DNA from 3 places in the Bacillus xiamenensis genome. Region 1 is predicted to be linked to each of the others. Evidence: riboswitches for the same ligand, from Rfam matches in the RefSeq annotation. Region 1 holds a riboswitch; each other region holds the start of a gene.
The links. A riboswitch is a leader RNA that binds a small molecule or an ion and turns the genes downstream of it on or off. The one in region 1 is predicted to bind S-adenosylmethionine.
Positions count from the first base shown of each region.

Region 1 (10,683 bases):
CTTTAACAGCTCATACTCCGTGGCAGAGAGCTTTAATACCTTTTGGTTGAAGCGAATTTCCTTTCTTCTGTCATCAACTTGAAAAGGGCCAATAGATAAATCACTTAATAAGTAAGGAAATTGATTGCGCAGTCTCGCTTGAATTCTTGCAAGAAGCTCATCAAAGCTAAATGGCTTCATCATATAATCATCTGCTCCGCCACACAAACCTTTGATTCGGTATTCGACTTCATCTTTTGCAGTAAGCATAATAATTGAGATTTGACAAACCTTCTTCATCAATTTACATACTTCATAGCCATCCATACCTGGCATCATCACATCCAAAATGCATATGTGTGGTTGATACGTTTTGACTATGTTTAAAGCGGATAGACCATCAGTGGCAGTTTTAACTTGAAAACCTTCGTTTTCGAGCCCCAATGTTAAAAAGTCGACAATGGCTGGTTCGTCATCGACTACAAGTAATTTAATATGCTGATACTTCATGATCATGACTCCTTCCAAAAAGCTCATACCGTTATTATTTTGTGTTTAGCTGAAAGTATCCTGAAAAACAGCTGAAAATGAGTTGAATGAAAGATATGCTATTTTTTCCATGCTTCAAATGAGCAAAAATATCCCTTTATATCAAAGAATGTCACAACCAAAATAAGATATTTATCAGTTTTCAGCTTATTTTCAGGTGGCCTTAAAGTCCTTTTCAGGTTGAGGGTGTAGAATCGCTAGTGTTGGGAGAAGCTCAACAGTAAATTTGAGGAGGCATTTCATTATGAAAGGACCATTTAAAGTATTATCAGGAGCTGCTTTAGGAACAATTATTTCAATTAGCTCATTAACATCGGCACATGCTGCTGTATTGCATAAGGAGGGTGACGTTGTCCAACAAACGACCAAGCAAGAACAAACGGCTGTAACAGAAGCCACTGCGAAAAAAGTGGCTTTGAAAAATTGTTCAGGTGTCATTCAATCGACTACTGTAAAAACTGAAAAGTCAGTAACAGTCTATGTGGTTAAAGTTCTTGGAGAAGATGGTAAACAGCATACGCTGAAAGTCAATTGTCATACAGGAAAAATCATCAAGCACGAAACAGCAAAAAAAGAAAAAGCAATTAACAAGCAAACCGCTCAAAAGATTGCTTTGAAAAATTGCTCAGGTGTCATTCAGTCATTAGAAATGCAAAAAGAGGATCAGACCTATGTTTACGTCATTAAGCTACTAGGTGACGATGGTAAACAACATGTTGAAAAAATCAACTGTCAAAATGGAAAGGTAATCTCACACCAAACTGGCAGTCAAACGATCAGTATTTCGAAATCAAAAGCAGAAACGATTGCACTTTCTAAAACAAAAGGTGCTATTCAATCGGTACAATTAAAAAAGGATACAGATGAATATGTTTATGTGATAAAAGTATTGGGTGAGGATGGAAAAGCTTACACGTATCATATCAATTGTGAAAAGGGTCAAGTAATGAAACAAAAAGTGTCTGCAAAAGCAGAGGGAATTACAAAACAACATGCTAAAGAGATTGCCTTAAAAAATTGCACAGGCGTAGTCAAAGATATGCAATTAAAGAAAGAAGGCAATATAACAATGTATGTCATCAAAGTCGTTGATCAGTCTCAAAAAGAGCAAACAGTGAAAATCAATGCAAATACAGGGAAAGTCTGCTCATAATCAAACATTTCGGCACATTTCATTTCTTATTCATGACAGTTCCAAAACAACCTAAAAACACGCAAATCTTGCTCCTGATAGTCATTGACTATCAGGTTTTTTTATCATTCGATTTCTTTTTGATCACGATATCAAATTTAAAATATTCAAAAAATGATTGACAATGATGGAACATCACATTAAAGTTAAGAAGACATTTCAACTAAAACAAACTTCATAACACATCTCTTATCAAGAGAGGCAGAGGGACTGGCCCTATGACGCCCGGCAACCGTTTCTATTATTCAAGAAATTGGTGCTAATTCCTGCAAAGCTGTTACAGCTTTGACAGATAAGAGAGGAAGACTTCCCGATACATGTTTCATGCAACGGTGATCAAGCCTCTCTTTACAAGAGAGGCTTTTTTGTTTCTTTTGAAGAAACAAATGATTGGTTGACAGGCATTTTCCCACTTTTTACCCTAGTTTTCTGATGTGAAAACTAAAATAATTGAAGGAGGAACAACAATGAAACGTAAATATTGGACATCATCCCTTGTATTATTGACGATCCTGACAGTTCTATTATCTGGCTGCGGTACGGGATCGAGCGCAGGCTCAAAAGCCAATGCAAACGAAAAGGTATCCTTTGACAATGTACCGAAGCGCTTTGCAAAGGGGCAGGGAGCAAAAATTAAAGTCATCCGCAAAATTGGCGGGGACGATCATACGGCTCAATTTTTAGCAGGGACAAAGGCAGAAGGTGAAGCGCTGGGCTTTACAGTGGACGTCTACACGGCAAATGGTGATACAGCAAAGTTCCATGATGCCATTTCTCAGGCACTAGAAGAAAACTATGATGGCTTTATCATCTCGCATGGGGATGATGAGGCGACAGTCGCTGATGTGAAGAAGATCACAGCGAAAGGCATCCCAGTTGTGGCGTTTGATTCGAACCCGAAGCTAAAGGACATCAAAGGAGTCACCGTGACATCTCAAGATGATGAACAATTAGCGAAAAAATCATTAGACGCGCTCGTGGCTGATTTTAAAGGAAAAGCAAACATTGCGTACCTTTGGGTAGACGGGTTCCCGCCGATGGTGAGACGAAACAAGGTGTACCAAGAAACGCTCAAACAACATACAGGGATCAAGGAGCTTGACCGATTTGGCGTTGCTTCCTCTGATACGTCTGTTCAAACACAAAATGCAGTAGCGGCGATGCTGAATAAGTATCCAAAGGGCAAGCTTGATGCGATTTTTGCCACATGGGATGCATTTGCCATCGGTGCGGCAAGAGCTTTAAAGGAAGCAGGAAGAACAGAAGTGAAAATTTACGGTATTGATGTGTCTAATGCCGATCTGCAAGAAATGACTTCGGAAAACAGTCCGTGGAAGTACACAGCAGCGGTCGATCCGAAGCTCATCGGGGCAGTCGACGTGAGGATTCTTGCGAAGAAAATAGCTGGCGAGAAAACGCCATCTTCCTATGACCTTGAGGCCTCCCTCATTTCACAAAAGCAACTTCAACAAGCAGGAAAGGCCATCAATATGGTCAATCTTGCAGAGGAAGTAAAAGGGTTCGGTTCATCGACTGCCTTTGAAGAAGATTGGATGAAGACCTTGAAGAAGCATTATGCAAAATAACCCGCGTGCACTCTCTTTCAATAGAGGGTGTTTCGTTTTTCAAATGACGATCAGTAGAGAAGGAGGACACCTATGACATCGCCACTTGTTTGTATGAAGAACATTTCGATTGAATTTCCAGGGGTCAAAGCGCTGGATCAAGTGAATTTCACATTAAAAAGAGGAACGGTCCATGCCCTTATTGGGGCGAACGGTGCTGGGAAGTCCACGTTAATGAAGGTTCTCTCTGGTGCTCATTCGCATTTTGAAGGAACCATCCACATCAATGGCGAGGCGGCAGCGATTCAAACACCGAAGGATGCGGCCTCATATGGTGTGCAGACAGTCCATCAAGAAGTGGATACAGCCCTCGTTCCCTATTTAAGTGTTGGTGAAAATATGATGATACATGAGATTGAGAAAAAACCATTTGTCCGCTGGAAAGAGCTTCATCGCAAGGCAGCTCAACTATTAAAAGAGATGGACATTGACATCTCCACGAAGCGTCTTGTGAGTGACCTGACACTGGCAGAAAAACAGATGGTGCTCATTGCCAAAGCTGTTTCTATCAAATGCAGCATTTTAATTTTAGATGAACCAACGGCTCCACTCAGTCATGCGGAAACAAGCAAATTATTCTCAATGATTCAGCAATTGAAACAGAAAGGCACGGGCATCATTTTTATCTCGCACCGCATGCCAGAAATTTTCAACATTTGCGATGAATTGACTGTGATGAGGAATGGAACCGATGTGGCGGTACACCTTGTCAAAGAGACCGATCCAAAGCAGGTCATTGAAGAAATGTTAGGTGCACCATTAGAGGAGCAATTCCCGCCCCGTACACCTTTGAAGGATGCACCGATTGTGCTTGACGTGAAAGAGTTGCATGACCAGCATAAATTGAACAACATTCACCTCCATGTGAAAAAAGGGGAAATCCTCGGGATCGCAGGACTAGTCGGCGCTGGTAAAACGGAACTGTGCAAAGCCCTGTTCGGTGCTTCAGAAAAAAAGACAGGCACTGTGGCACTTCATGGTCAAACCATTCACATCCAATCGCCTCATCAGGCCGTGAGAGCTGGAATTGCCCTTGTGCCGGAAGAGCGGAGAAAAGAAGGGATTCTCACAGAAGAGACCGTGGGATGGAACTTAACAGCTGCAAGCCTCCGTTCGTTTGCAAGGATGTTCAGCTTCTTACATCGTTCTAAGGAAAGGCAGGCAGCAAGTGAAATCGTCAAACGGCTAGGTGTCAAAACACCTTCTCTGGAAGCGAAGGTGAAGCATCTATCTGGCGGCAATCAGCAAAAGATTGCAATTGGAAAATGGCTACTGGCTGAGGCGGATGTGTACCTCTTTGATGAACCAACCAAAGGCGTAGACGTTGGAGCGAAAAAAGACATTTTCACTCTTATTGCAGAGCTTGCTGCCCGTGGAAAATCCGTTATTTATGCCTCAAGTGAACTGTCGGAAATCGCAGGGATCGCAGATCGAGTATACGTCCTATACGATGGCAGCATTGCCCGGGAAATGACTGCACCAACGACAGAAGAAGAGCTTTTATATCATTCAACAGGAGGACAATCATGAGTGAGCGACAAATTTCAGCCCCTGTTCAGCAAATCAAAAAACAGCGGCCAACATTTCACCTGTTTGATTTCTTTTATCAATATGGCACCATTTTAACAATCGTCGTATTGATTGTTGTATTTGCGACAGCGAATCCAGCATTTTTACAGTCAGGTAATATCATCAATATTTTACGATCCATCTCCATTGTGACCATCATTGCGGTGGGATTAACCATCTCATTAGCAGTGAATGGCTTTGATTTATCCGTAGGATCGGTTGCAACGTTATCGAATGCGATTGTGATTTCTATGTTTGTATGGTTCTCGCAAAACCCACTGATTGCGATCCTTTCTGCGCTAGCGGCTTCCCTTATTGTCGGCTTGCTGAATGCCTGGATGATTGTCAAAATGAAGATCCCAGATATGCTCATGACATTAGCCATGATGTTTATCATTCAAGGGCTGGCACAAACCTATACGAAAGGGGCAACCATTTCTGAAAATATGGTGATGCCGGATGGCACGTTCTCAACTGGTACCATCCCTGCCTTTTTCAGCAAAATCGGGCAGGTGCCCTATATCATTATGATTATGGCAGCCATCGTGTTGTTTGCGCATGTTTTCATGACCTACACAAAGCACGGGCGATTGATGTATATCATCGGTGGAAATAAAGAGGCGGCCCGATTATCTGGCATACATGTGAACAAATACAAAATCGCAGCATACCTTCTGTCTGCTTTATTTGCTGCAATCGGTGGTATCGTGCTCGCTTCAAGGGTCATGACAGCAGAAATTAATGCTGGTACGCCTTATTTAATGGATGGCGTTGCTGCTGCATTTATCGGTTTTTCGGTCATGGGAGCAGGTAAACCAAACGCATTTGGTACATTTATTGGTGCGGTGCTCATCGGTATTTTGCAAAATGGTCTTGTGATGATGTCTGTCCCTTATTACGCGATGGATATTGTAAAAGGATCTGTGCTGGCACTTGCATTAGCGCTGACTTATTACAAACAGCGGGGCTAAGATGTATTTTTTTAAAACCATTCGAGTCCTTTCTCCGTCTAGTAAACGGAAAGCGGTGTAACAGCTGTTTGCCAAAAGGAGATGACAAAGAGAAATGAATATGTCAGCAACTCATGTAGAAGATTTGAAAAGTGTCATGGAAGACTGGAAAAATGAATTATTAGTATATAAATTTGCATTAGATGAAATGGATACAAAGTTTTCGATCATTAGTCAGGAATATAATTTAATCCATGGACACAATCCAATAGAGCATACAAAATCACGCATCAAATCCTTTGAAAGCATCGTGAACAAACTAGCAAGGAAAGGGTGCGACATCACCACACAATGTGCCAAGGAGCATATTCATGATATCGCTGGTGTCCGCATCATCTGCTCTTTTATTCAAGATATCTATAACATTATTGATGTGCTGAGGCAAAGAGAGGATTTAAAGATTCTTGAGGTAAAGGATTACATTCAAGATCCAAAACCAAATGGTTATAGAAGTCTGCATTTAATTGTTGAAATTCCTGTCTACTTAACGAATCGTGTGGAGCATGTGAAGGTTGAGATTCAGGTGCGGACCATTGCGATGGATTTTTGGGCGAGTCTTGAACATAAAATCTATTATAAACTGCAAAATGATGTCCCTCATCAGCTCACTGATGAGCTAAAGGAAGCGGCAGATATCGCCCATTACTTAGATGAAAAAATGCAAAATATCAAACGAGAAATTGATTAGCAGATAAAAAAGAGTAGCTGGTTATGATCACAGCTACTCTTTTCAGTCGTATTAAGGGTTGGTTCCGCGATCTCTCTTTTGAATGATCGTACCCTCATCTTGTGATTGGGCAGATTGGCTGCCTTTTTGGGTAGAAGTACCAATGAAAACACCTGTGATCAAGAGTGCAAAAATTGAACTTAAAATAAGCCATTTCTTCATCATACATCACTCCATCTTCTTAACAAGTTTTGATTGATAACGCCTTGTTCCAAAAATAAGTTGATTCTTGATGAAGACCATTTTCAGTTAAATATGCCGCTACATCTTGACAGATGGCCTCAAGATCAACAAGGAAATTCATGGATTCTAATTGATCACAATAAGAAATGATCTGCTCAATCATGTTGTCTGGCTGGAGCATGAGTGTTTCTAAAATTGATAATTTAAGTGAAATGTTTCGTTGTTTTAAATTTTCTGCTTTTTGAAGTGAAAGCTGTACATAATAGTGGAACAAACCAGGCTTTTTCAGCTTAAATAGTGCTTTCGTGTAGGCATACATGGCCAGTAAATAGCCGCCTGGAGAAGAAGTTTCGAATGCCTCAATCAATAAAGCTTTTTCTAGGAGCGGTACAGCTTCACTATATTCATTTCTTAAGCTTTTTATAAAGGCTGCATTGCAATACGCGTGACCAAGTAAATCTGGGTCCTTCATCTGTTCTAGTGAATGAATCACTTGTTCAAATAAAGTTTCTGCCTCATCATATTTCGATTGATCAGCATAATTCAAAGCGAGCATCATTTGACAGCTGATTGATTTTTTCACATAACATGGATCTGCGTCATAAATAGATGAAGCCATTTTCAAGTGGTGGATGGAGAGAAGTGTGGACCTAATATTATAGTATAGGCACCCTGTTTTATAATGGAATTCTGCTTTTTCAATGTCATCATGTACGAGATCTAATTTATCCTCGGCCAATTTCAAATGGTGTAATGCTGTATCCTGATTCCCTCTGCGCATTTCATACATTCCTTTAAAGAAATAAAAATAGTAGCTGAGCATATCATCTGTCCGGATTGCATGTTCATCAACAAAAAGACTATGATCTAACGAAGCTGTATCTTCGATTAAATCCTTGAAACGGTATTCTAGAAGTTGATAGTAAAGTAAAACGTCTTGATTCTCTTCCATTTGATCAAACGCTTGAAGAATGTCTTCTTTTAGTTGAATGGCTTCTTGTATCTCTCTTTTTTTCATCATGACATACCAGTCATTTAGCATGTTTGCTACATCGACGGACGATAAAACACCTGTTTCTGCCAATTGGCATCCTCCTTTCTTCACCTATTCATGTATTCCGATTCCCGTTCATTTGAATGTATCTTCTTATATTTTAAGCGGTCTCTCGCAATTTGTAAAACATGTTTTTTGATGTAAATTCAACCATTTGTGAAAAATAAAGGGAATAACCGCTCGTTTGTATACGCTTGCATTTTTTTAGGTAAAAAGAGGATGTTGGAGAAAATATATCACGATATTAATAGAGGGAGGAAGGCGGTGGAAGAGTATTTTTTCATAGATTAGAAAGAAACGTCGGTTCTAAAGGGTAATCCTTATTTTTTTTGTGAGATTTTATAACATAAATATTGTGAATCACTCTGCTTTCGGAATAAAATGAGTTATTCGCAAAAAAGTAAAATTTAAAGAGACTATCGATCTAGAATTGTATAGATCTTTGGTATTGATAAAAAATATCACACATCGTAGCTTTAGCGTGTTATAGTAAGATTGTTGTTGCGAATATTTAGACAAACTGACAATAGGGGGTCGTGTTTTATGAAGAAATCGATGCTACTGATCATGGGATTAATTGTTGTGCTCGTCATGGCAGCCTGTGGATCAAAATCGGACAGCGGTTCAGGAGAAAGCAAAGGTACATATAAAATTGGGATAGATACAACATATCCGCCATTTGAATTTGAAAAGGGCGGTAAATATGAAGGAATAGACGTAGATTTAATTAACGCAATTGCGAAAGACCAAGGCTTTAAAGTGAAGCTTGAAGCAATGGACTTCTCAGGGATTATCCCAGCAATGCAAGCTGGTCAGCTTGATGTTGGAATGGGCGGAATGAGTATTACAGATGAGCGTAAAAAGAAAGTGGATTTCTCAGATCCATACTTTGACGCTGGACTGACAGTTGTTGTGAAGAAAGACAGCAGCATCAAATCGATTGATGATTTAAAAGGGAAAAAGCTAGCGGTTAAAAATGGGACAACAGGAGCGAAATTTGCATCTGATAACGCTGATAAATATGGGTATGAAGTTGTTCAATTTAATGATAGTCCATCTATGTTCCAAGAAGTATCTAACGGAAATGCAGACGCATTGATTGAAGATTATCCTGTCATTACGTATGCAATTGCTCAACAAGATTTAAAATTGAAAACAGTTGGAGACCGCTTGAATGGAGACCAATATGGTATCTCTGTGATGAAGGGGAAAAACCAAGACCTATTGAAGAAAATCAATAAAGGCCTAGAGAACCTAAAGAAAAACGGTGAATATGACAAAATTATTGAAAAATATTTGAAGTCATAACAAAAGCGAGGCGCGCTACGAGCGCGCTTTCTTTATGTGTAAACCGTATGTGAATTAGGGAGGGAGAAACATGGACACGATTGTTAATGCATTTCCGTATTTAATGGATGGTTTGCAAACCACTTTATATATCTTTGTTGTTGCCATCATTTTAGGGTTTATTATCGGTTTAATTGTGGCATTATTCCGCTTGTCACCATTTAAAATCTTGAATTTCATTGCACTTGTTTTTGTGAATGCGATTCGAGGTACGCCATTTATCGTACAGCTATTTTTCATTTATTTTGGTTTAAATACACTTGAATTTATCTCGCTTGATCGAGTGCCGGCAGGGATTATTACAGTAGCGATTAATGCGGGGGCTTATTTCTCAGAAATTATTCGTGCAGGAATTCAGTCCATTGACAAAGGACAAACAGAAGCCGCACGCTCTTTAGGATTTACAGGTGGGCAAAACATGCGCTTTATCGTCCTGCCACAGGCATTTCGTCGCATGCTTCCAGCCATTACCAACCAAGCCATCATCAGCTTGAAGGACACGTCACTCTTATCCATTATCGGGATCGCCGATATCATGCAGAGGGGACAAGTTCAAGCATCGGCTACATTTGATCCTTTGAATGTCTGGCTCATTGTCGGTGTCATTTATTTCGTGATCATTTATTTACTTTCTCTACTGGCTAGTTACGCAGAAAGGAGATTTGATGTGAAATGAGTATGATTACGGTGAAAAATTTAAAGAAATCCTTTGGCGAAAACGAAGTCTTAAAGGATATTAATGCAGTCATCGAGGAAAAGGAAGTCGTGTGTGTCATTGGTCCTTCTGGGTCAGGAAAAAGCACGTTTTTAAGATGTCTCAATAAATTAGAGGATATTACGGCTGGAGAGGTCGTTGTCAATGGACATACGATTACAGACCCAAAGGTCAACATCAATAAAGTACGACAAGAAGTGGGCATGGTGTTTCAGCACTTTAATTTATTTCCTCATAAAACCGTTTTAGAAAATATCACGATCGCACCAATTAAAGTAAAAGGTGTCGAAAAGAAGGCGGCAGTCGAAAAAGCTATAGACTTGCTTGAAAAAGTCGGCTTAAAAGACAAAGCCAAAAGCTACCCTAACCAATTATCCGGTGGCCAAAAGCAGCGTGTCGCCATTGCAAGAGCCTTGGCGATGGACCCGAAAGTGCTATTATTCGATGAGCCGACATCTGCGCTTGACCCTGAGGTCGTTGGGGATGTGTTAGCTGTCATGAAACAACTAGCAGTCGAAGGGATGACGATGATTGTCGTCACACATGAAATGGGCTTTGCTAGAGAGGTTGGAGACCGCGTGATCTTTATGGACGGTGGATATATCGTCGAAGAAGACAAACCAGAAGCACTCTTTGGAAACCCGCAGCACGAGCGTACAAAATTATTTCTTAGTAAGGTGTTATAAAAAAAGAGTAAGAGCAGGGATACATGCTCTTACTCTTTTTCTTTTGT
Region 1 covers NZ_CP017786.1:1,872,798-1,883,480, forward strand. The annotation lists gene BK049_RS09445 (response regulator transcription factor) at 1-489, opposite strand, end outside; gene BK049_RS09450 (PepSY domain-containing protein) at 773-1,681, shown strand; SAM riboswitch class I at 1,907-2,019, shown strand; gene BK049_RS09455 (sugar ABC transporter substrate-binding protein) at 2,188-3,306, shown strand; gene BK049_RS09460 (sugar ABC transporter ATP-binding protein) at 3,379-4,875, shown strand; gene BK049_RS09465 (ABC transporter permease) at 4,872-5,885, shown strand; gene ywaC (GTP pyrophosphokinase YwaC) at 5,980-6,612, shown strand; gene BK049_RS19505 (hypothetical protein) at 6,664-6,813, opposite strand; gene BK049_RS09475 (Rap family tetratricopeptide repeat protein) at 6,833-7,918, opposite strand; gene BK049_RS09480 (transporter substrate-binding domain-containing protein) at 8,432-9,196, shown strand; gene BK049_RS09485 (amino acid ABC transporter permease) at 9,267-9,911, shown strand; gene BK049_RS09490 (amino acid ABC transporter ATP-binding protein) at 9,908-10,636, shown strand.

Region 2 (10,683 bases), 1.5 Mb from region 1:
TCATGGCGTCACTTATTCTGACGAAGCCATTAAGGCATGCGTTCAGTTATCTTCGCGGTATATTCAAGACCGCCACTTGCCAGATAAAGCCATTGATTTAATGGATGAAGCGGGTTCAAAAGCGAACCTCTCTCTTGATGCAGCAAGTGAAGATGAATTAACAAACCGTCTTGCCCAAATTGCCGCTGAAAAACAAGCTGCTTTAAAAGAAGAACAATATGAAAAGGCAGCGAAGCTCAGGGATGAAGAAGAAGCGATAGAAGCGAGACTTCAAAACAAATCAGATGACAAAAAGCATGTCGTCACAGCTGAGGATATCCAGTCCATTGTAGAACAAAAAACAGGAATCCCGGTTGGCAAACTGCAAGCAGACGAACAAACAAAAATGAAAGAAATCGACGTCCGCTTAAAAGCACGAGTCATTGGTCAGGAACATGCGGTTGAAAAAGTAGCAAAAGCCGTCAAAAGAAGTAGAGCCGGTTTAAAATCGAAACATAGACCAACAGGCTCCTTCCTTTTCGTTGGACCGACAGGCGTCGGTAAAACCGAATTGTCCAAAACATTAGCGGAAGAATTATTTGGCTCAAAAGACGCGATCATTCGTTTGGACATGAGTGAATATATGGAGAAACACTCTGTATCCAAAATCATCGGTTCTCCTCCTGGATACGTTGGTCATGACGAAGCAGGACAACTGACTGAAAAGGTTCGCAGAAAACCATATAGCATCATTTTGCTCGATGAAATCGAAAAAGCGCACCCTGATGTCCAGCACATGTTCCTTCAAATCATGGAGGATGGCCGTCTAACAGACAGCCAGGGCAGAACAGTCAGCTTTAAAGACACAGTCATCATCATGACAAGTAACGCAGGCAGCACAGATAAAACGGTGAAAGTCGGCTTCCAGTCTGACAAGGAAGAAGCCATTGAGGAACAATCACTGATTGATTCACTCAGCGCCTATTTCAAACCTGAGTTCTTGAACCGTTTTGACAGCATCATTCAGTTTAACTCATTAGACAAAGACGATTTAGTTAAAATTGTTGATCTTTTGCTTCAAGAACTAGCTGAGCAGCTAAAAGAACAAAATCTAACAGTTCACGTCACAAACGAAGCGAAAGAAAAAATCGCAGAGCTTGGATACCACCCTGCATTTGGTGCTCGTCCATTACGGAGAACGATTCAAGAGCATGTCGAAGATCAAATGACGGACATCTTACTTGAAGAAGAACATCTTTCTGGATTTACAGTCGATGTTGAACATGACGAAATTGTTGTGAGAAAGGGATAAGTACACCCTAAGAAGGAGGAGCAGCTCCATCATGGTGCAGTGGCTAAATTCCACCTGCATGCTGACGCTCCTCCGCCTCTTTTCCTTTACGATAAAAGAAAAAGAGGTGGATCACATGATGAATTGGAGCTACGATCTAATCAAAATCATCCATGAAGAAAAATTAAAAGAACTGCTCTTAGATGAAACAGATCAAACAAATCAAGTTGAAAACTCCCTTTATCTATGAGGGAGTTTCTTCTTTATGTCTTAAAGAAAGCGTTTTCGTCAAAATTTCTTCACAGAAACTGTCTTAATTTGATATTCTGACTAAAACCCTTCTGGAACACACCGATATTAACTATAGAAAAAGATAGTTAAAGGATTTGGTGAGATAATGGACAAAACATCGTTAATTGGTATTATTTTAGCATTTATTGCACTAAGTGTCGGTATGGTTTTGAAAGGTGTGAGTCTAACCGCTCTTATCAACCCGGCGGCTATTTTAATCATTGTTGTTGGGACAATTTCAGCTGTTGTCATTGCCTTCCCATCTACTGAAATTAAGAAAACACCAAAATTATTCGGCAAAATTTTCAAAGACAGCAAGCTGCCAACGATACAAGAAATGATTCCTCTATTTTCAAACTGGGCACAAATTGCTCGTCGTGAAGGTCTTTTGGCATTAGAGGCAAATCTTGAGGAAGTCGATGACGATTTTCTAAAGAACGGTTTAAGCATGGCAGTAGATGGTCAAAGTGCAGAATTTATTCGAGACGTATTAACAGAAGAAGTCGATGCAATGTCGGAGAGACATCAGTCAGGTGCACTTATCTTTACACAAGCAGGCACCTATGCTCCAACGCTTGGTGTACTTGGCGCCGTTGTCGGACTCATTGCCGCACTTGCAAACATGGGAGATATTGAAGCACTTGGACATGCGATCAGCGCTGCCTTCGTTGCCACTTTGCTTGGGATTTTTACAGGGTATGTTTTATGGCATCCATTTGCCAACAAGCTGAAGCGTAAATCAAAGGAAGAAGTAAAGCTTCGTCTCATCATGATTGAAGGTATTCTTTCTGTCCTTGAAGGTCAGTCTCCAAAGGTCATTGAACAAAAGCTTCTCATGTACTTACCAGCTAAAGAACGAGCAAATCTTGTCATTGAAGAAGGAGAAAAACAGAATGGCTAGGAAACGGAAACAACATGATCATGATGACCATGTAGATGAGTCTTGGCTGATCCCTTATGCCGATCTTCTGACGCTTCTTCTCGCCCTATTCATTGTGCTCTTTGCCTCAAGTTCTATTGATGTGGCAAAATATGAACAGATGGCCAAGTCTTTTAATGTTGTTTTTACTGGCGGCACCGGCGTGATGGACCAATCAAGCCTGGAGAGCACAGAGGAAACTGAAAACAGCGATCAAACGGAAGAATCAGCAGAAGATGATGAAGAAGCGAAAGCAAAAGCTCGAGATCAAGCGGTTTTAACAAAGGTCAAAAAGCAAGTCGATTCGTTCATTGCAGAGAAAAAGCTTGGCTCAAAGCTCGAAACAAAGCTGACGGATGAAGGCCTGCTCATTACGATTGAAGACAGCATCTTCTTTGATTCTGGGCGAGCGGTTATCCGCCCGCAGGATGTCCCGTTAGCAAAAGAAATTTCAAAACTGCTCGTCATTAATCCCGCTCGTGACATCGTCATTAGCGGACATACAGATAATGTGCCTATTCGAAATTCAGAATTTGAATCAAACTGGTATTTAAGCGCCATTCGTGCGGTCAACTTTTTAAATATTTTGCTTGAGAACAAAGATCTAAATCAAGAGAACTTTAGTACAAAAGGTTACGGCGAATTCAAACCGATCGCCTCAAACGATACAGCGGAAGGCAGAAGTAAAAACAGACGCGTGGAAGTACTTATTTTACCAATTGAGAAAAAATCAAAATAAAAAAGGAAGCCAGCGGCTTCCTTTCAGATTGTTGACAAAGGGCTAAAATGAATTTTATTTTAGCCCTTTGTCTTCTTTACAGCGTGAACTGAAAACCTTTGCAGTCTAGGAAGGACGAGTACCGGAGCGGAGCGAATTTAACATTCGTGAGCACCGGCACGCAGGACTGACAAAGAATGCGAGGGTTTGCCTACACGCTGAAAGGAAGCCAGCGGCTTCCTTTTTTATGTGTTTATTCTTTATGATCATATAAATGCTTGGCACGCAGCCCTACATGTTTGAGCATATCGATGCAGGCATCCTTTTCTTCTTCACTGAGCACACTGATCATCTCATGAATTTCTTTCGCATGATCAGGGAAGATGTCATCAAGCAAAGCTCGTCCCTGCTCTGTAATATGCGCAAATGTCACCCTGCGGTCTTCTGCACAAGCTTTTCGACTTAGGAGTTCTTTTTTCTCCAATTTATCAACCACATACGTGATGCTTCCGCTTGCAAGTAAGATCTTATCACCGATTTGCTGAAGCGGCTGATCACCTTTATGATATAGCAATTCTAGTACAGCAAATTCAGTCGGATTCAGACCGTGCTTCACAATATGTTTGTTCATGTGATGATTAATGGAGCGATAGGCTCGTGATAATACAATAAATAATTTCAAAGATTTCTCAACATTATGATTTTCCATTTTTTTATCATCCTTTATGAAATGCAACCTACTAATGTGACATTAATAAACAATAAGTAAAATGTCAACATCTTGATCTACCTTTAGCATGAAAATGAGACCAGAACGAATCACCTAATTTTTTAAAAATCACACAAGTCATCGTAATAAAGATAGGTTCAATGCTATAATAAGTCTATTAGGTAATACGTTGGAGCGATGAATGATGAGTATATTAGGTAATACGTTGGAGCGATGAATGATGAGTATATTGAAAGGGCTTTGGAAGAAGATCAAGCTGTACCTTATTTTGGTCATGATTCCAACCCTAATCATTAGTTATTTTATCTACGAAAAAGAAACTGAAAAAATCGATTTAAAAAACAAACAAACTGCTACACTTATGTTAAATATTCACAAAAACCAAATGAATTATTTAATAAGTGAAACAGAGGCGAGATTAACTTCCCTTGCCATGGGATTTGACCAGCCGCTTGAGACGAAAAAAGTACAAAACATCCTAGAGAAAATCTATAAACAAGAACCTCGTTTTTCAGGCCTGTATCTCCTAGACAAAAAAGGAAATGTAACAGCCAGTACCACACCGCTAAAAGAAAAAATCAACCTTTCATTCAGAGATTACTTTAAGCGCATTCAAGTCACAAAGCAAACCGTCATTACAGATAATTATGTAAGCCGTATTACAAATCAGCGGATTCTCTCCATTTGTGTCCCTGTTTTGAATGAAGATGAAGAAGTCACCAATGTACTAGTCGCCGCTATTCAAATTGATTATTTAAAAAATATTATGAATGTATTGAACCCAGAGCTTCATTTTAAGATGCTGAATCAAAATGGACACGTTGTGTTTACGAGTGGTCCGCAGCCAGCATCTGAAAGTGGCAGCACCGTGTCTACATATTTAGATGAAAACAGCTGGAAGCTTGAGGTTTTTCCGCAGCGTGCGACAACAAGTGAAGTGCTGTCAGTGATGCTGTTTCCTTTATCCAGTGCATTTATTCTATTAAATATTTTATTCACGCTAGTCCAATATATCATTTTAAGACGCCAAACCCAGCAGGAACGCCATCAAAATGAAGCACAGAAGCTTGAATTAATTGGCACACTCGCAGCAAGTACGGCTCACGAAATTCGCAACCCATTAACAGGCATCAGCGGGTTTATCCAGCTTTTGCAAAAGAAGTATCGTTCAGAAGAAGATCAGCTCTATTTTTCTGTCATAGAGGAAGAAATTAAACGGATTAATCAAATCGTCAGTGAGTTTCTTGTGTTAGGAAAACCAACGGCAGAAAAGTGGCAAAATAATTCGGTGAAAGAAATTATAAGTGAGATCATGCCAATCGTTTTTTCTGAGGCGAATCTTTATAATGTCGAGGTTGATTTGCAAATCAACACCATTCAAGATGTTGGCGTGTATTGCACGAAGGATCACATTAAACAAGTCGTATTAAATGTAGCGAAAAACTCATTAGAAGCGATGCCAAACGGCGGTCATTTGAAGATTGTGATTGAGGCTGAAAAAGAACAGGTCATCATTAAAGTGAAAGATACAGGGGAAGGCATACCAGAAGAAATGCTAAAACATATCTTCCTCCCTTTTATTACAACGAAGGAAAAAGGAACAGGTCTTGGGCTTGTTGTGTGTAAACGAATCATTTCGATGTATGGCGGAACAATTGATATTCAAAGCGAAATGAATAAAGGAACAACCGTGATCATCACGCTTCCTTCCGCACACTAATCATTGAGACATGATGCCGGTTTTGCTTATGCAAGACCGGTTTTTACATGTCAATAAGAGGGACGATTCACAGACAGGAGACTCATTTGAGACACAAGGTCATGAAAGGATGCAACAGACTGTTTTTCATGAAAAAGAAGGTGCTGATACTCATTCATCAAGTTGTCCAGTTCTTGACTATATTTAATTGTCGTCTCACCTGTATACCCTTCTACTTGAGCCGCTTCTACCATTTGTTTTCTCTTTTCATCAATTGACATCAACAGCTGTTCTTTCCGTATATAAATATTCATGATCTCAGCTCCCGCAATGAATTCGTCTGTCTACGCTCTAAATGATCCGACACCAAAATTATACTTTATTTGTAAATTAAATTAAATATGCTTATTTTATTTAATTTTTTACAGTCTAAAGACCTTTTACCCAATCATATCTGGGGGTAAACTTCAAATTTGGACAGGACTGACACATTGATTAAACAGAATTTTATCCTATGCAGAAGACCAAAATCAACTATTTTCTCTCTCATTTTATGTCTTTTTTCCTAAAAAAAGCTGATCTTCCGCCCGTGCGAATGATCAGCTCCTTCTATTAAACCGTTTCTTCCTCGTAAATCGGTACCCAGCCCTCAGTTGTGACAAATATGCGAACTGCGACTACTTTACGATCTTCTTGAAGTGTAAAGTAGTGACGAATATTCGGAGGCACAGAAATTAAATCTCCTGGATTCAATCTTACATCAAAAAAGATGCCATCTTTGCCTTGAATAGCAAAGATTCCATGACCACTCACGATAAATCTTACTTCGTCATCTGTATGATGGTGCTCACGTTTAAAGTTTTGGAGCAGTTCATCAAGATTTGGTGTCGCATCTGATAATGAAATCACATCCTGCGCTTTGTACCCTCTTCGTTCAGATATACTTTGAATTTCCTCTTGGAAAACAGTTAAAATTTCTTCTTTTTCATCATCTGTTAAATCATACTTTTCTGATAATCGATTTGGTAATTTTTCAATATCCCAATGCTCATAAATGACCCCTTGTTGTTCTAAATACGCTGCTACCTCTTGTTCGTTCTCAAGTAACGTGTTTTCTTCATTATGAATATAAATTGTCGCCATATGTTTTTCCTCCTTTTTATCTGACCAGCTGCTTTTGATAAAGCGCTAATTTCAAATGATAGCTAAATAAAAATTCATAAGCCTCTAAGACTCGTTTTGCTTCAAATGCTGTTTTCCCCCAAACGGTGATGCCATGATTACGAATGAGGACTGCACCGGATTCCGCCCCTTCTGTCAAGTGCGTTGCAAATTGTTCTGCAAGATGCGGAATATGAGCTGGGTTTTCAATAATGGGAAGAACCACTTCAGCATCCTCTTCCCAATAACCAAGGGCTTTGATGATTTCGTTGCCTTTAAAACGAATGTCTCCTTTATCCCCATACAGCTCAGACATGACATTATTATCAATTGTGTGGACATGAAGACAGCAGCCTGCTTTCGTCCGCTCATACACGTATGTATGAAGCAGTGTTTCAGCTGAAGGTCTAAGCGGCTGATTCGGATCATCAGGCTGACCTGCTGCATTCACAAGTACAAAATCTTCGTCTGTTTCTTTTCGTTTATCTTTGCCGCTTGCCGTCACCAAAAACGTGATTGGATCATCCGACACTTTAATCGATAGATTGCCGCTTGTTCCGTAAAACCAGTCTCTTTGTGCCAGTTCACGTTTGATGTCTGCTAGCTCCTGCCAGCGTTTACTCTTTGCGTCTCCCATTCCTTCACTTCCTTTATTTGAACAAATTGCGCTTTTAGATCAATGAAAGTTTCATACTCTTTATGCACGAGTCCAAGCTCTTTACATTCATTCAGTAAATAGTCACGCGCAAACGTGAGATCTGCATGTTTTGCTGCCTCAACGTCAGTGACTGAATCTCCAATCATGATAATGAAGTCATCTTCCTTCGTCAGCTCTCGAATAATCGAAGGTTTGCAGCAGCCACAGCCATTGTGACACTCTGAATCGCAGGCATGCGGCCATTCAACTTGAATATGGTCTTCTTTAAATGATGCATGATTGCAATAAATCTTCTCTTGATCTACAATGCCTTCGAGTATTGGATAGACAAAAAAGTCCATACCGCCGCTTAAAACATAAAAAGGAATGTCTGCTTTTTTGACATAATCGACAAATTGTTCGAATCCTTCCCGAATCTCTGTATCTTCTAAAATAAACGACTGAATGGCATCCTTCTGATCACTCGTCAGTAATTGAAACATCTGTCCGACGCCTTCTTGAATCGTGATCTCTTTTGACAGAACACCCTCCTTCAGCTTCGTCCATTCACTTGGGGCAAAGTGCTTCATGATGCGGATGATATTATCATTTTTCGTAATCGTTCCATCAAAATCACAACATACAATTGGTTTTTTCATTTATTCTGCTACCCTTCCCCAAAGATCAAGTGCTGCTTTTAAGTCTTGGCAAGATGATGCTTGTTCTTGGATGGATTCTTCTTTGATCACCGCATCTATGATAGAGCGAAATGCCTTTCCGCCGCCGATGGCTCCCCGCGGATGTCCGTGAATTCCTCCACCTGCGTTAATCACATGATCGCGTCCAAAATCTTTGATCAATACCGGAACCATTCCAGGATGAATGCCTGCTGATGGGACAGGGAACGTTTTTTGAACCGCATCTTCTTTCACGCAAGCTTCATAGATACCATGGGCATCATTTTTCGGAAGTGCAACTGACCCATAAGGAGAGGGAAAAAGACTTAAATCAGCGCCAGCATAACGATTTAATTTGCCTAAAAGAAGAGAATGCGAGAATCCATAATCAGGAGAAGATGTAAATGCGCCGCTCACTGCTGGATGTGCCATGATCGGCAATGGAATCTCTGGGTCCTCAGCTAAGCTTTGCATCACATCAAGTCCATAGGCAAAGACGTTGAATAAAAGCGCATCAGCTCCGAGTTCAGCTGCCTTTCTTGCTCGATCTTTCAGGTCAAAGGTTCTGCCAGTTAAATTAACTGCGTACAGCGTGCGATGTCCTGTCTGTTCATATGTTTCTTTTAATATCTTTTTTCCTTCTTTGATTCGGTCTTCAAAGGGGGCTAATGGACTTTCAAATAAAATCTCGTCATCTTTGATGAAGTCAACACCACCTAAAGCCTGTAAACGGAGCTGTTCTTTTAAATCCGCCATATCACGGCCGATCACGCCTTTAAAAATACTCATCAACAGCGGTCGATCAAACACATTTACCTTCTTTCGTATCCCCTCAATTCCAAATGCCGGTCCAGGCAGACTTCTTTTAAACCCTTCTGAAAATGCGATGTCAACAAGCTTTACTTTCCCATCTAGTGAAAGCTTTCCGAAAATCGTCGTTAAAACGGCGGGTAGATCAGCTGAAAAGTTAGCCTCAGGATAAGCAATTGTCACCTCTGATTGATACAAGCCATCAACTGCGGCAGCCTTTTCCTTTACGCTCACCACGCGGCCTTTATGTTTCTTCAGCTGCTCCTTTTTGAGCTGCGGCAAGTCCGTCCATGATCCGACCGTTAATCCAAGTGCGATCTGCTCCGCTTTTCGGTCTATTTGTTCATCCGCTCGATGTGTTAATACGTATGTTGCCAGTAATTCACTCACTAGGAATCCCCTTTCGATTGCGTCCTGTATATGGTCAGTAAAAAAACCTCTTTAAGTGCTTTGTCAGCGCATTAAAGAGGTTTCGTCTCATTCATCCGAATCTTATCTCTCAGCGCTTGCTGCAAGAATTAGCACCGTGCTTCATGGAAGTCGGTTGCCGGGCTTCATTGGGCTAGTCCCTCTGCCTACTCTTGATAAGAATATTCAATTTTCTTAAATATTGCCTGAATTATCGCACCATTTTTTTACGTTGTCAATGGCTTTTTTTCAAACAGCTGCAATGCAGCGATGCGTTCAGCGGCTTCTTTTAACCGCTCCTCACTTGTTAAAAGACCGACTCTGACATAGCCTTCACCGTGAGCGCCAAAGCCATTTCCCGGCGCAACGACAACATGTGCTTTCTCTAATAATACATCAGAAAAGGTTTCAGATGTATACCCTTCAGGCACCTTTAACCAGGCAAAAAATGATCCCTTTGGTGCGCTTACGTCCCATCCAATCTCTTTACATGCATGAATCCAAGTGTTCCGCCTTTTTTCGTACCGGTCATTTTGCACCCGTACACACGTTTGATCGCTTAAAAGTGCTTCCGCCGCAGCATCTTGAGTCGCTTTAAACAGCGACACAAACAGATGATCCTGATAAAGCTCAATGGCTTCGATGACAGAGGCATTCCCTACTGCAAAACCGACTCTCCAGCCGGCCATATTATACGTTTTGGACAATGTGTAAATTTCAATGCCAGTCTCTTTCGCCCCATCTATTTGCAGAAAGCTGATCGGCTTTTCGCCGTCAAATCCAATGCCTCCATAAGCAAAATCATGCACAACACACATTTTGTGTTCATTCGCAAACGTAACAGTTTCCTCAAAAAAAGTCCGGCTTGCAGTCGCACCAGTAGGATTATTTGGGTAATTTAAGTACATCAATTTTGCCTTTTTCTTATCATCCTCAGACAGTCGATTGTAGTCAGGTAAAAAATTATTTTTTTCAAGAAGCGGCATGGTCACCATGTGAGCTCCAGCAAGCACGGCACCCGACCAGTAATCAGGATAACCTGGATCTGGGACAAGCAGCGTATCACCTGGATTAAGTAAGCATTGCGGTAGCTCGACTAGTCCCGCTTTCCCCCCAAATAAGATGGCAATTTCCGTCTTCGGATCAAGTGAGACGCCATATTCTCTTTCGTAAAAAACTGCGGCTGCCTTTTTTAGTTTTGCCGTTCCGCGAAATGAGGAATATTGATGATTTTCGGGCTTTGCTACCGCTTCTTGCATCGCTTTTACAATATGCGGCGGGGTGGGCTGATCAGGATTTCCCTGGCCTAAATTAATGACATCTGCCCCTTCCTTCACTTTTTTCTGCACTTTTTGAACAAGCG
Region 2 covers NZ_CP017786.1:357,274-367,956, forward strand. The annotation lists gene BK049_RS01745 (ATP-dependent Clp protease ATP-binding subunit) at 1-1,291, shown strand, start outside; gene BK049_RS01750 (hypothetical protein) at 1,323-1,520, shown strand; gene motA (flagellar motor stator protein MotA) at 1,668-2,462, shown strand; gene motB (flagellar motor protein MotB) at 2,455-3,219, shown strand; gene mhqR (MarR family transcriptional regulator MhqR) at 3,452-3,907, opposite strand; gene BK049_RS01770 (sporulation kinase KinD) at 4,149-5,648, shown strand; gene BK049_RS01775 (aspartyl-phosphate phosphatase Spo0E family protein) at 5,699-5,941, opposite strand; gene BK049_RS01780 (1,2-dihydroxy-3-keto-5-methylthiopentene dioxygenase) at 6,240-6,770, opposite strand; gene BK049_RS01785 (methylthioribulose 1-phosphate dehydratase) at 6,787-7,425, opposite strand; gene BK049_RS01790 (2-hydroxy-3-keto-5-methylthiopentenyl-1-phosphate phosphatase) at 7,389-8,084, opposite strand; gene mtnW (2,3-diketo-5-methylthiopentyl-1-phosphate enolase) at 8,085-9,302, opposite strand; SAM riboswitch class I at 9,402-9,503, opposite strand; gene BK049_RS01800 (pyridoxal phosphate-dependent aminotransferase) at 9,548-10,683, opposite strand, start outside.
Region 2: linked by a shared signal. The riboswitch ahead of mtnW (2,3-diketo-5-methylthiopentyl-1-phosphate enolase) and the one ahead of BK049_RS09455 (sugar ABC transporter substrate-binding protein) in region 1 are both predicted to bind S-adenosylmethionine.

Region 3 (10,683 bases), 790 kb from region 1:
CAAAAGGACGTTCTGGTACTGACAATTCAATCCACCCCCAACTTAAGCTCACAATCAAATATACTGATCTGTAAAGGCTCTTGCTGCCTTAAACACATCTTCACGTTCGGGCTCATTAAAAATTTCATGATACAGCCCTTCCCATTCACGATATGATTTATTATATGATTCAATGCCGTTGAACCATTTGATTACCCTCGTTTTATCTACGATCTTGTCATCGCCTGCCTGCATTAAGAGGAGCGGAATCGACCGAAAGACATTCGTTGGCTGCATCGCCGCATCAATATTTTTCACAAGCTCTCGATACCAGCGAACCGACACCTTTGTCACATAAAGTGAATCATTGGAATCTGCCTCAATGACATCCTGATTCCGTGTGGCTAGTTCAATTGACAGCCCAGACTCGACTTTAAACGACGGCGCCAGCACATTTAGCCCTTTTGACGCAAAATCCATCAGCTTCTTCGGTTTAAATTGCAGACCTAAACAAGGTGATGATAAAATAAGGCCATCAATCTTCGTATGGGTATACTGCTTGAACCACTCAATTGAAATGAGCCCACCCATGCTATGCCCAAGTAAAAATGTCGGAAGTCTGAACGACTTCGCATGTTCAATCCATTCATCTACTGTATCAATGTATTCTTGAAAAGAGCGAATGTGGCCTCGCGCACGTGTCGATGTCCCTTGTCCAGGCAGGTCACCCATGACAACGTGATAGCCTGCATTTCGCCACATTTCGATCAGCCATTTATATCGGCCATGATATTCACTAGCACCATGTACAATCACAATTGTACCAACTGGTCTTTCAGCATGCCAAGTCCACAAAGTAAACACCTCACAATTGTTGTATTAGGAAAGGAAGTCGAAAAAGTGATTTATCCATATCATCAGTTTACACCTGAGATTCATGACTCGGTCTTTGTCGCAGATAACGCCACCATTACGGGCGATGTCACCATTGGAGAATATTCGAGCATTTGGTTCCAAACCGTCATTAGAGGCGATGTAGCTCCTGTAAGAATTGGAAAAAACGTCAACATTCAAGACTTGTCCTGTCTGCATCAAAGTCCTGGAAAAACACTTCTGATTGAAGATGGTGCTACCATTGGACACCAAGTGACATTACATAGCTCTATCATTCGACAACATGCCCTCATTGGCATGGGGTCCATTATTCTCGATGGTGCGGAAATTGGCGAAGGTGCCTTTATCGGTGCCGGCAGTCTTGTCCCGCAAGGAAAAGTCATCCCAAAAGGCACACTCGCTTTTGGCCGTCCAGCCAAGGTTGTTCGACTGCTAACAGATGAAGATATCCAAGACATGGATCGTATCCGTAGAGAATATGTAGAAAAAGGACAATACTATCGTTCCCTTTTATCGCGTTAACATCATACGTGTATCTTCACTTTATCATGTTTTTTTCAGGATATTAAGCAATAACTGTGAAGCGCTTGTTATTTTACCCGTTTACACCACTTTCTATCATGACAAAAAAGGTTTTCAGCACAAAGCTGAAAACCTTTTTTCATTAACTAAAGATCACTTCTTTCGGTTGATGATTCAACTGCTCTGGCTCAATACTGCGTTCCACATAAATACTATGCCAGATCATAAAGACGAGGACTGTCCAAATCTTACGGCTATGATCTGCTTTCCCCGCACAATGGTCATTTAATAACTCAAGAACATATGCCTTGTTAATGTATTCATCTGTTTGACTGTTTTGAATGATATCCTTCGCCCAAGCGTTCATCTCATTTTTCAGCCAATGGCGAATCGGAACAGGGAATCCTAGCTTTTTACGATTCAACACATGGTCTGGTACAATGCCTTCTGCTGCTTTACGCAACAGATATTTCGTTGTGCCATCTTTTGTTTTCAGCTCTTCTGGAATTTTAGAAGCCGCTTCAAATACAACCTTATCAAGGAATGGGACACGAAGCTCTAGAGAGTTCGCCATCGTCATCTTATCTGCTTTCAGCAAGATATCCCCGCGCATCCACGTATGAATATCAACATATTGCATTTTGTTAATATCACTGTAGCCTGCACTTTCCTCGAAGTATGTTTTCGTTACGTCACGATACGTGATGTTCGGATCATACTGTTTTAAGAGGTTTTTCTTCACTGGCTCTTCAAAGATTTTCGCATTACCAATATAGCGTTCCTCTAACGGCGTACAGCCCCGAACGATAAAGCTCTTCCCTTTCATTCCTTCTGGCATGATACGAGCCAGACGAAGAAGAAACTTTTTCAACATGGTTGGAACCGATTCGAATGGCTTTAAAGAAAGAGGCTCACGATAAATATTATATCCACCGAACAGCTCGTCTGCTCCTTCACCAGAAAGAACAACTGTCACTTGTTTTTTCGCTTCTTTTGCCACGAAATACAATGGAATCGCCGCTGGATCAGCCAAAGGATCATCTAAATGCCAGACGATCTTCGGAAGCTCGTTCATATATTCCTCAGGGGAAATGACAGCGCTAAAGTTTTGTAAGCCCAGCTTATCAGCTGTCTCCTTTGCCACATCCACTTCACTGAAACCGTCCTGCTGGAAGCCAACAGAGAATGTCTTCAGCTCAGGATGAAATTCCTTTGCGACCGACACGATGAAAGAAGAATCAATCCCGCCTGATAGGAATGAACCAACAGGCACATCACTTCTCATGTGTACTTTTACAGAATCATAGATGGCATCACGTACTTCTTCGATTAGTTTCTGCTCTTGTGTTTGTTCAGGCTTGAATTGGACTTTCCAGTATGTCTTAAATTCAATGTCTTGGCCAGGGCGCAGTGTAAACTGGTGACCCGGCTCCACTTTGTGCACCTTTTGATCAAGTGTATTTGGCTCAGGAACGAACTGGAAGGACATATATTGCTGCAAAGCGGTCTCATCAAATAGGATGTCCTCCTTCACAGCCATTAAGCTTTTGCGTTCAGAAGCAAAGTACACTTGCTCATCCATTTGTGTAAAATAGAGCGGTTTAATTCCAAAAGGATCTCTTGCGCCGTATAATAACTGCGCTTCTTTATCCCAAATTAAAAAGGCAAACATTCCGCGAAGCTTAGATGCTGCTTCTTCTTTATAGTGACAATATGTGGCAAGAAGTACTTCCGTATCAGAATCTGTGCTGAACGTATAGCCTTTTTTCACAAGCTCTTCCTTCAGCTCCACATAGTTATAAATTTCTCCATTGAAAATAATCCAATATTTTTCATTTTCATAAGAAAGCGGCTGCTTTCCGTGCTCCACATCTATAATACTTAAACGTCTAAATCCAAATCCTACATGCTCATCATGAAAGTAACCCTCATCATCCGGACCACGATGAACGATGAGACGATTCATTTGTTTAATTAACTCTTCCTGCTCAGTAGTTTCGGACAATGGACGGTGATTAAATACACCAACAAACCCACACATATTATTGCCTCCACGTTATGTTATTTCTTAAAAGTAGACCTATAATTAGACCGTATTTTGTCTAATTTCGTTTCACATTTTTAGCTTTTTGTAGAATTTTTTTAATCAAAAGGAAAACCGCTTAAAATAAGCGGTTTTGTATGTTGTTATTGTCCTAAGGCTTCCTGACGAAGCAAGTCGGCTTTATCTGTTTTTTCCCATGGAAGATCCAAGTCATGACGGCCAAAGTGTCCGTATGCAGCTGTTTGTTTATAGATTGGACGACGCAAGTCAAGCATTTTAATAATGCCGGCCGGACGAAGATCAAAGTTTGCACGAACCACTTCAATTAATTTTTCTTCAGACGCTTTTCCTGTTCCAAACGTATCAATTGAAATTGAGACTGGCTGTGCAACACCAATTGCATAAGCAAGCTGTACTTCACAAGAATCTGCAAGACCTGCTGCTACGATGTTTTTCGCTACATAGCGAGCCGCATATGCTGCTGAACGGTCAACCTTCGTTGCATCCTTCCCAGAGAAAGCACCGCCTCCGTGACGAGCATAGCCTCCGTACGTATCAACAATAATTTTACGTCCAGTTAAACCAGCATCCCCTTGAGGTCCACCAATCACGAAACGGCCTGTTGGGTTAATGAAGTACTTTGTCTCTTCATCAATAAGTTCACTTGGAACGACAGGACGAATGACATGCTCTTTTAAGTCGCTTTGAATTTGTTCAAGCGTCACTTCTGGTGCATGCTGTGTAGAAATAACGACTGTGTCAATACGAACCGGTTTGTTTTGTTCATCATATTCAACGGTTACTTGTGTTTTTCCGTCAGGACGAAGGTATGCAAGTGTTTCATTCTTGCGTACTTCTGTTAAACGACGAGATAATTTATGCGCTAGTGAAATCGGCAGCGGCATCAGCTCTTCTGTTTCGTTGTTTGCAAAACCAAACATAAGGCCTTGGTCACCTGCACCGATTGCATCAAGTTCTTCTTCAGTCATTGTACCTTCACGTGCTTCAAGCGCTTGGTCTACACCTTGTGCAATATCAGCAGACTGTTCATCAATTGATGTAAGAACCGCGCATGTTTCCGCATCAAACCCATATTTCGCACGTGTATAGCCAATTTCCTTAATCGTGTCACGTACTGTCTTTGGAATGTCGACATAAGTAGACGTTGTAATCTCACCGCTTACTAATACGAGACCGGTTGTTACAGAAGTTTCACAGGCAACACGTGCATTAGGATCTTTCTTTAAAATTTCATCCAAAATGCTGTCTGAAATTTGATCACAGATTTTATCCGGATGTCCTTCGGTCACTGATTCTGAAGTAAATAAACGACGATTTTGACTCATAATGGCTATTTCCTCCTGTACAAGACCACACCATCCCAAGATGAGGCCTCCAATATGATACGGAACTCGTTCCCTCTTATATTTCAAAACGTTTATATTAGAGATGTTATTGGCAATTTGTTCATATGATATCCCAAAAATAAAAAAACCATTTCCTTCATTGCGAGGAAAGGGTCTGAGATCGCATGCCTTTCACTCTTATCGCTCAAGGTGTTTTTGTACCTTGCATCAGGTTAGCACCTTGGTTTCTCAGCATGTTCATGCCTTTTTCATAAGAAACCGGTTGCTGGGCTTCGTCGGGCCTGTCCCTCCACCAGCTCGGGATAAGAGTATCCGTTCAATAAGATATCTTATCTTAAACCCTTGCGTCATGTCAATGCTTCATAGGAATTATCTCCCCTCTTTTTTTACCTCATCTTTCACATCACCAAAAAGCATATTTTCATAGCAGAAATGAAAAAACACACACAAAAATATTTAAATAGTATAGACTATTATTATCAATGTGTTATACTAATCGAAACAAAAACAAATTCAACGGTAAAGGAAGGGTTTTTTATGAACTCAGTGGATTTAAAAGAAGATTTGCAGTCATTGCTCTCATTAGAAAATACGCACCAAAATTTATCTGTTCCGAAACTTGTTGAAAAGATTTTGGCACGTCATGAAGGCGTTTTAACTTCAACAGGTGCTGTCCGCGCGACAACTGGTGCCTACACTGGACGTTCGCCTAAAGATAAATTTATTGTAAAAGAAGAAAGCTCTGCGCATAACATTGATTGGGGCACAGTGAATCAGCCGATCTCAAAAGACGCATTTGATCGTTTATATACAAAAGTTGTGTCATACTTAAAAGAACGTGATGAACTATTTGTCTTTGAAGGATTTGCGGGTGCTGACGAAAGATACCGTATACCCATTACAGTGGTAAACGAATTCGCATGGCACAATCTCTTTGCAAAGCAGCTATTCATTAGACCTGACGGATCAACACCATCATCAAATGAAAAGCCTTTTACCATCTTATCTGCTCCTCACTTTAAAGCAGATCCTGAAACAGATGGCACAAACTCTGAAACGTTTATTATCGTTTCTTTTGAAAAGCGTACAATTCTGATCGGTGGAACAGAGTATGCAGGAGAGATGAAGAAATCCATTTTCTCTGTCATGAACTACCTTCTCCCTGAACAAGATATTTTATCCATGCACTGCTCAGCTAACGTTGGTCAAGAAGGCGATGTCGCATTATTTTTCGGCCTTTCAGGGACTGGGAAAACGACGCTTTCTGCAAGTGCAAGCCGCAAGCTGATTGGAGACGATGAACACGGCTGGTCTAGCACTGGTGTCTTCAATATTGAGGGCGGATGCTATGCGAAATGTGTGAACTTAAGTGAGGAAAAAGAGCCGCAAATTTACAAAGCCATCAGCTTCGGATCCGTGCTTGAAAACGTGGTGCTGGATGAAGAAACACGTGAAGCGGATTATGATGACACATTCTTTACTGAAAATACACGGGCGGCTTACCCAATCGAAATGATTGATAACATCGTGAAACCAAGTATCGCAGGTCATCCATCTGCCATCGTCTTTTTAACAGCGGATGCTTTTGGTGTTTTACCTCCAATCAGCCGTTTAACGAAAGAACAGGCCATGTATCACTTCCTTAGCGGCTACACAAGTAAATTAGCAGGAACTGAGCGCGGTGTGACATCACCAGAAACGACATTCTCTACTTGCTTCGGTTCACCGTTCTTGCCACTTCCTGCTCACATCTATGCTGAAATGCTTGGCAAAAAAATTGATGAGCATGGCGCAAAAGTATTCCTTGTGAACACAGGCTGGACTGGCGGCGGCTATGGTACGGGCAAACGAATGAACCTGGCTCATACAAGAGCGATGGTGCAGGCAGCCATCGAAGGCGATCTTGACAATGCTGAAATAATCACTGACGACATCTTTGGATTACACATCCCGCTTCATATTCCAGGGGTGCCAGATGAAGTCCTTCAGCCTGCTAAAACATGGGCTGATCAAGAGGCTTACCGAGAAAAAGCCTACTTCCTTGCAAACGAATTTAAAAAGAATTTCAAAAAATTCAGCCATGCAGCAAGTGACATCGAAGCAAAAGGCGGACCACTCGTCTAATCAAAAGACAAAAGCTGAGGGGATCATTCCCTCAGCTTTTTTAATTCGTTGAATGCAATGATACAAGACGGTAAGTCACCTTCGTGACATCGTCTGACAGCTCGAGCTTTTCTACATGTGCTGTCCCTGTTTTTTCCCCGTCTTTCGTTTTGCGCACCTCAAGCGGAATATTTAATGGATAAATGCGGTACCCTTCCTTCATGAGCTCAAACACATTTTCTTCAATTCTTGTCTCTTTTCCTTTTGTGACAATCATTGTATTAAATTCAACAGGCATTCCCATAATGAAAATCCCCCTACTTTCTAAATTTCTTTCTACTGTTTATTTTACCACATTTCCGCCTTTACGGCTGTGCATCCATGTCGTCAGCCGTCTGACAATCTCCCGATTATGCTGCGGCGGGAAATAATGATTGTAGCCATGAAAATACCATGTTTCCACAGACTTGCCATGCTGACGCAGCGCATCTTCTAATAAATACGCATGCTCAATGGATACATTCTGATCCTGCTCTCCATGGATGATTAAGACAGGGGCTTCGATTTTGTCCACATCATTCAAAGGGGTTCGCGCCTCATATGCTTCTGGCACCTTGTGCGGCGGACCGCCTATCACGCGCTTCATCATTCTTCTCATATCCACACGTTCTTCGTAGGTGAGCTTCATATCACTTACACCGCCCCAAGTCACAAAGGAGGCGGCTTCCTGTTTCATTTCAACAGCGGTCCAAATGCCCATAATACCGCCACGGGAAAAACCAAAGATATGAATGCGATCCTGCTTCACCTTTTGATGATTTTTTAACAGATTAAAAGCCGCAAATGCATCTTTCCGATCCTCTCCGGCAAAGTCCTCGTTCCCTTCGCCTCCTTGATTCCCTCGGTAAAAAGGAGCAAAGACGACAAAGCCTTGCGCTGCAAATTGCACAATTCGGCCAGGTCTGACCATCCCCACATTTTTAATGCCGCCGCGTAAATACAAAAAACCGTCATAGAGACCTTCTCCGGCCGGTTCAGCGAGCAGCCCTTTCATCCGAAGTCCATCGGCCTCATATGTCACTGTATATAAGTGAATATGCGGATGGGGCGACGGGAACCTTCTTTTTTCCACAATCACTTGAATTCTCTCCTTTTCATTCGGTGTTACGTCAATTGCTTCATAATCGCTTCTGCAACAAGCTGACCTGATTTTGTCACCATCGGAGTACCGCCGCCTGGATGACTGGTGCCTCCAACAAACCAAAGCCCTTCAATATCCTTTGATTGATTATTGATACGGAAAAATGCCTGCTTGAACGAATTCGAAGACATGCCATAAATGGCTCCGTGATATGCTCCCGTTTTTTGCTGCAAATCAAGCGGGGTTTGAACCGCTTCATATTCGACAACCTGATCGATATCAAAGAGACCCTTTTCTTTTAGTTTCGTTTTGATATGCTGACGATACGTCTCCTTTAGCATGTCCCAATTTTGCTCTTTTGTCACATAAGGTGCATTGGCCAGGACAAACAGGTTGCTTCTTCCCGGTCCTCCGCTCAAGGCTGGCTCTGAATGGCCTGAATAACATATGTAAAGCGCCGGGTCCTGAGGGAGCTTTTTTTTCTGAAAAATATCCTTGAATTCTTGCTCATAATTCTCTGGAAAAAATACATTATGATGAGACAACTGTTCATAGACTTTAGGTATTCCAAGTAAAAGAACAAAGCCAGATAACGATGGTTCGATATTTGAAAGCTTTTGATTTAAAAAGCCAGGACGGTCTTTTTCATCAATCAAATGGCGATAGACAGTCAGTGCATCCGCTCCTGCAATGACTTGATCTGCCTCATACACCTGCTGATCTGTTTCAACCCCTTGGATTCGTTTATTCCTCACATGAATTTTATTTACTTGTTCATTGAGATGAATCTGGACGCCCAATTCCTTTGCGAGTGTCTCAAACGCCTCAACTAAACGATACGTACCGCCCTTTATTCCATAAATGCCTTTTTCCCCTTCTAAATACGCCATCATATTAAAAATAGCGGGAGCCTCGTAGGGTGAAGAGCCAATGTATGTTGCATACCGCCCAAACATCGCCAATGTATGAGGATGACGAAAATACTGACGAAGCAGGCGCTGAACGGATGTAAACGGTTTGACAGCAAGAAGTGCTTTCACCAGCTTAAGATCCGCTTTATCCTTCCAGGTCAATAACAAACGATTTAAAAACTGATCCTCCGCCATTTGGAAAAGCTTTTTTGACTCCTGTAAAAAGGCTCGGTATTGCTGCGCATCCTCAGGGCTAAATGCGGCAATTTGCACTTCCATTTGCTCGATATTCGGCGTAAACTCGACCGTATGACCATCAGAGAATACATTTTTGGTCAGGGGAGAGATCGGATAAAATGTGACATAATCCTCCATTCGTCTCTGACAAGAGGTAAACACTTCTTCAAAATACGCCTTCATTGTAATGGTGCTCGGTCCTAGGTCAAAAGAGTAGCCAGCCCCTTGATGACGCTGTAATTTCCCGCCTAAAGCAGCTTCTTTTTCTAAAATGGTGACCTGAACCCCGCGTGACTGTAAGCGAATTGCCGCTGACAACCCGCCAAGTCCGCCGCCAATGATGATCACTTTTTTCATTCGTACCTTCTTCCTTTCCATTCATACCCTTCTTTTTTCAGTCCAATTTTCATAGAAGCAAAACCAATGGCGATCAGGCTCATGATACTTACCGGCAATAAAAAGGCCATCGTAGACGTTCTTCCATTTTCGATATCAATGACCGCTTTAATAGATACACCTAGCCCGTAGCAAAGAATGGCTAAACAGAGATTGACCACATCAAACTGAATGAGGGCGATAATGAAACAAATAACGGGAACCAAATAAAGCATTGTATATAAACAAAAGACACCGCTTAACAAAGCAATGCTCCGATTTACTCCAGGAAACAAATTTTTTCGATAGCCTTCCCACACTTCCTGTCCGCTCTCATACATTCTCATATAGACAAACGGATGAATACTCGCAAGTGTGAACGGAAAGCCCTTCGCTTTCACTCGTTTCGCCAAGGCCATATCATCAACGAGCGAATCCTTGATCGCTTCATGACCACCTATTTCGTGATAACAGTTCTTTTCAATCGCAATAAAGCCGCCATGAGCTGCGGCAAAAGCCGGGTTTTGAGATTTTCTGACCCATTTCACTGGCAGATGACACCCAATCGTAAACATCATCATAGGGACCACAAGATGCTCAAACGGTGTCCCTGTTTTTTGCTCTGGGAAGCCTGACAGCATTCCCGTTTTTTGCGTGCATAACTGCTTGTACACCGCCTCGATGGCTCCTTGTTTTAACCGGACATCTGCATCTAAAAATAACAGCCAGTCAGAAGATGCTGCCTCAGCTAGCTGAGAGCAAGCATAGGATTTACCAAGCCAGCCTCGCTTCAACACTTGACCTGACTGCACACGAATCCACGGATATTTCTCTGCGAAGCCCTCAGCAATTGCTCTCGTCTGATCTGTCGAATGATCATCCAGCACAATCAGCTCCTTCGGATAAAGATGCTGATCAACAATCGACTGAAGACACGCTTCCAGACGTTTTTCCTCATTTCTCGCTGGAATGAGGATCGATAATGAAATCGGTTCATCAGGCGAAAGAGACGCAGGCTTAAGCACAGGGATTTGCTTCATATTCCAGATGGTAAACATCAATTGACAGAGCAGCAAAGCACTGATCACCGTTAAAAAGACCGCCATGTTT
Region 3 covers NZ_CP017786.1:2,659,264-2,669,946, reverse strand. The annotation lists gene BK049_RS13625 (tetraprenyl-beta-curcumene synthase family protein) at 1-25, opposite strand, end outside; gene BK049_RS13620 (alpha/beta hydrolase) at 55-834, opposite strand; gene BK049_RS13615 (gamma carbonic anhydrase) at 880-1,395, shown strand; gene asnB (asparagine synthase (glutamine-hydrolyzing)) at 1,538-3,436, opposite strand; gene metK (methionine adenosyltransferase) at 3,583-4,785, opposite strand; SAM riboswitch class I at 4,981-5,115, opposite strand; gene pckA (phosphoenolpyruvate carboxykinase (ATP)) at 5,344-6,930, shown strand; gene BK049_RS13595 (DUF2584 domain-containing protein) at 6,971-7,213, opposite strand; gene BK049_RS13590 (alpha/beta hydrolase family protein) at 7,253-8,047, opposite strand; gene BK049_RS13585 (phytoene desaturase family protein) at 8,074-9,555, opposite strand; gene BK049_RS13580 (glycosyltransferase family 2 protein) at 9,552-10,679, opposite strand; gene BK049_RS13575 (lysophospholipid acyltransferase family protein) at 10,664-10,683, opposite strand, start outside.
Region 3: linked by a shared signal. The riboswitch ahead of metK (methionine adenosyltransferase) and the one ahead of BK049_RS09455 (sugar ABC transporter substrate-binding protein) in region 1 are both predicted to bind S-adenosylmethionine.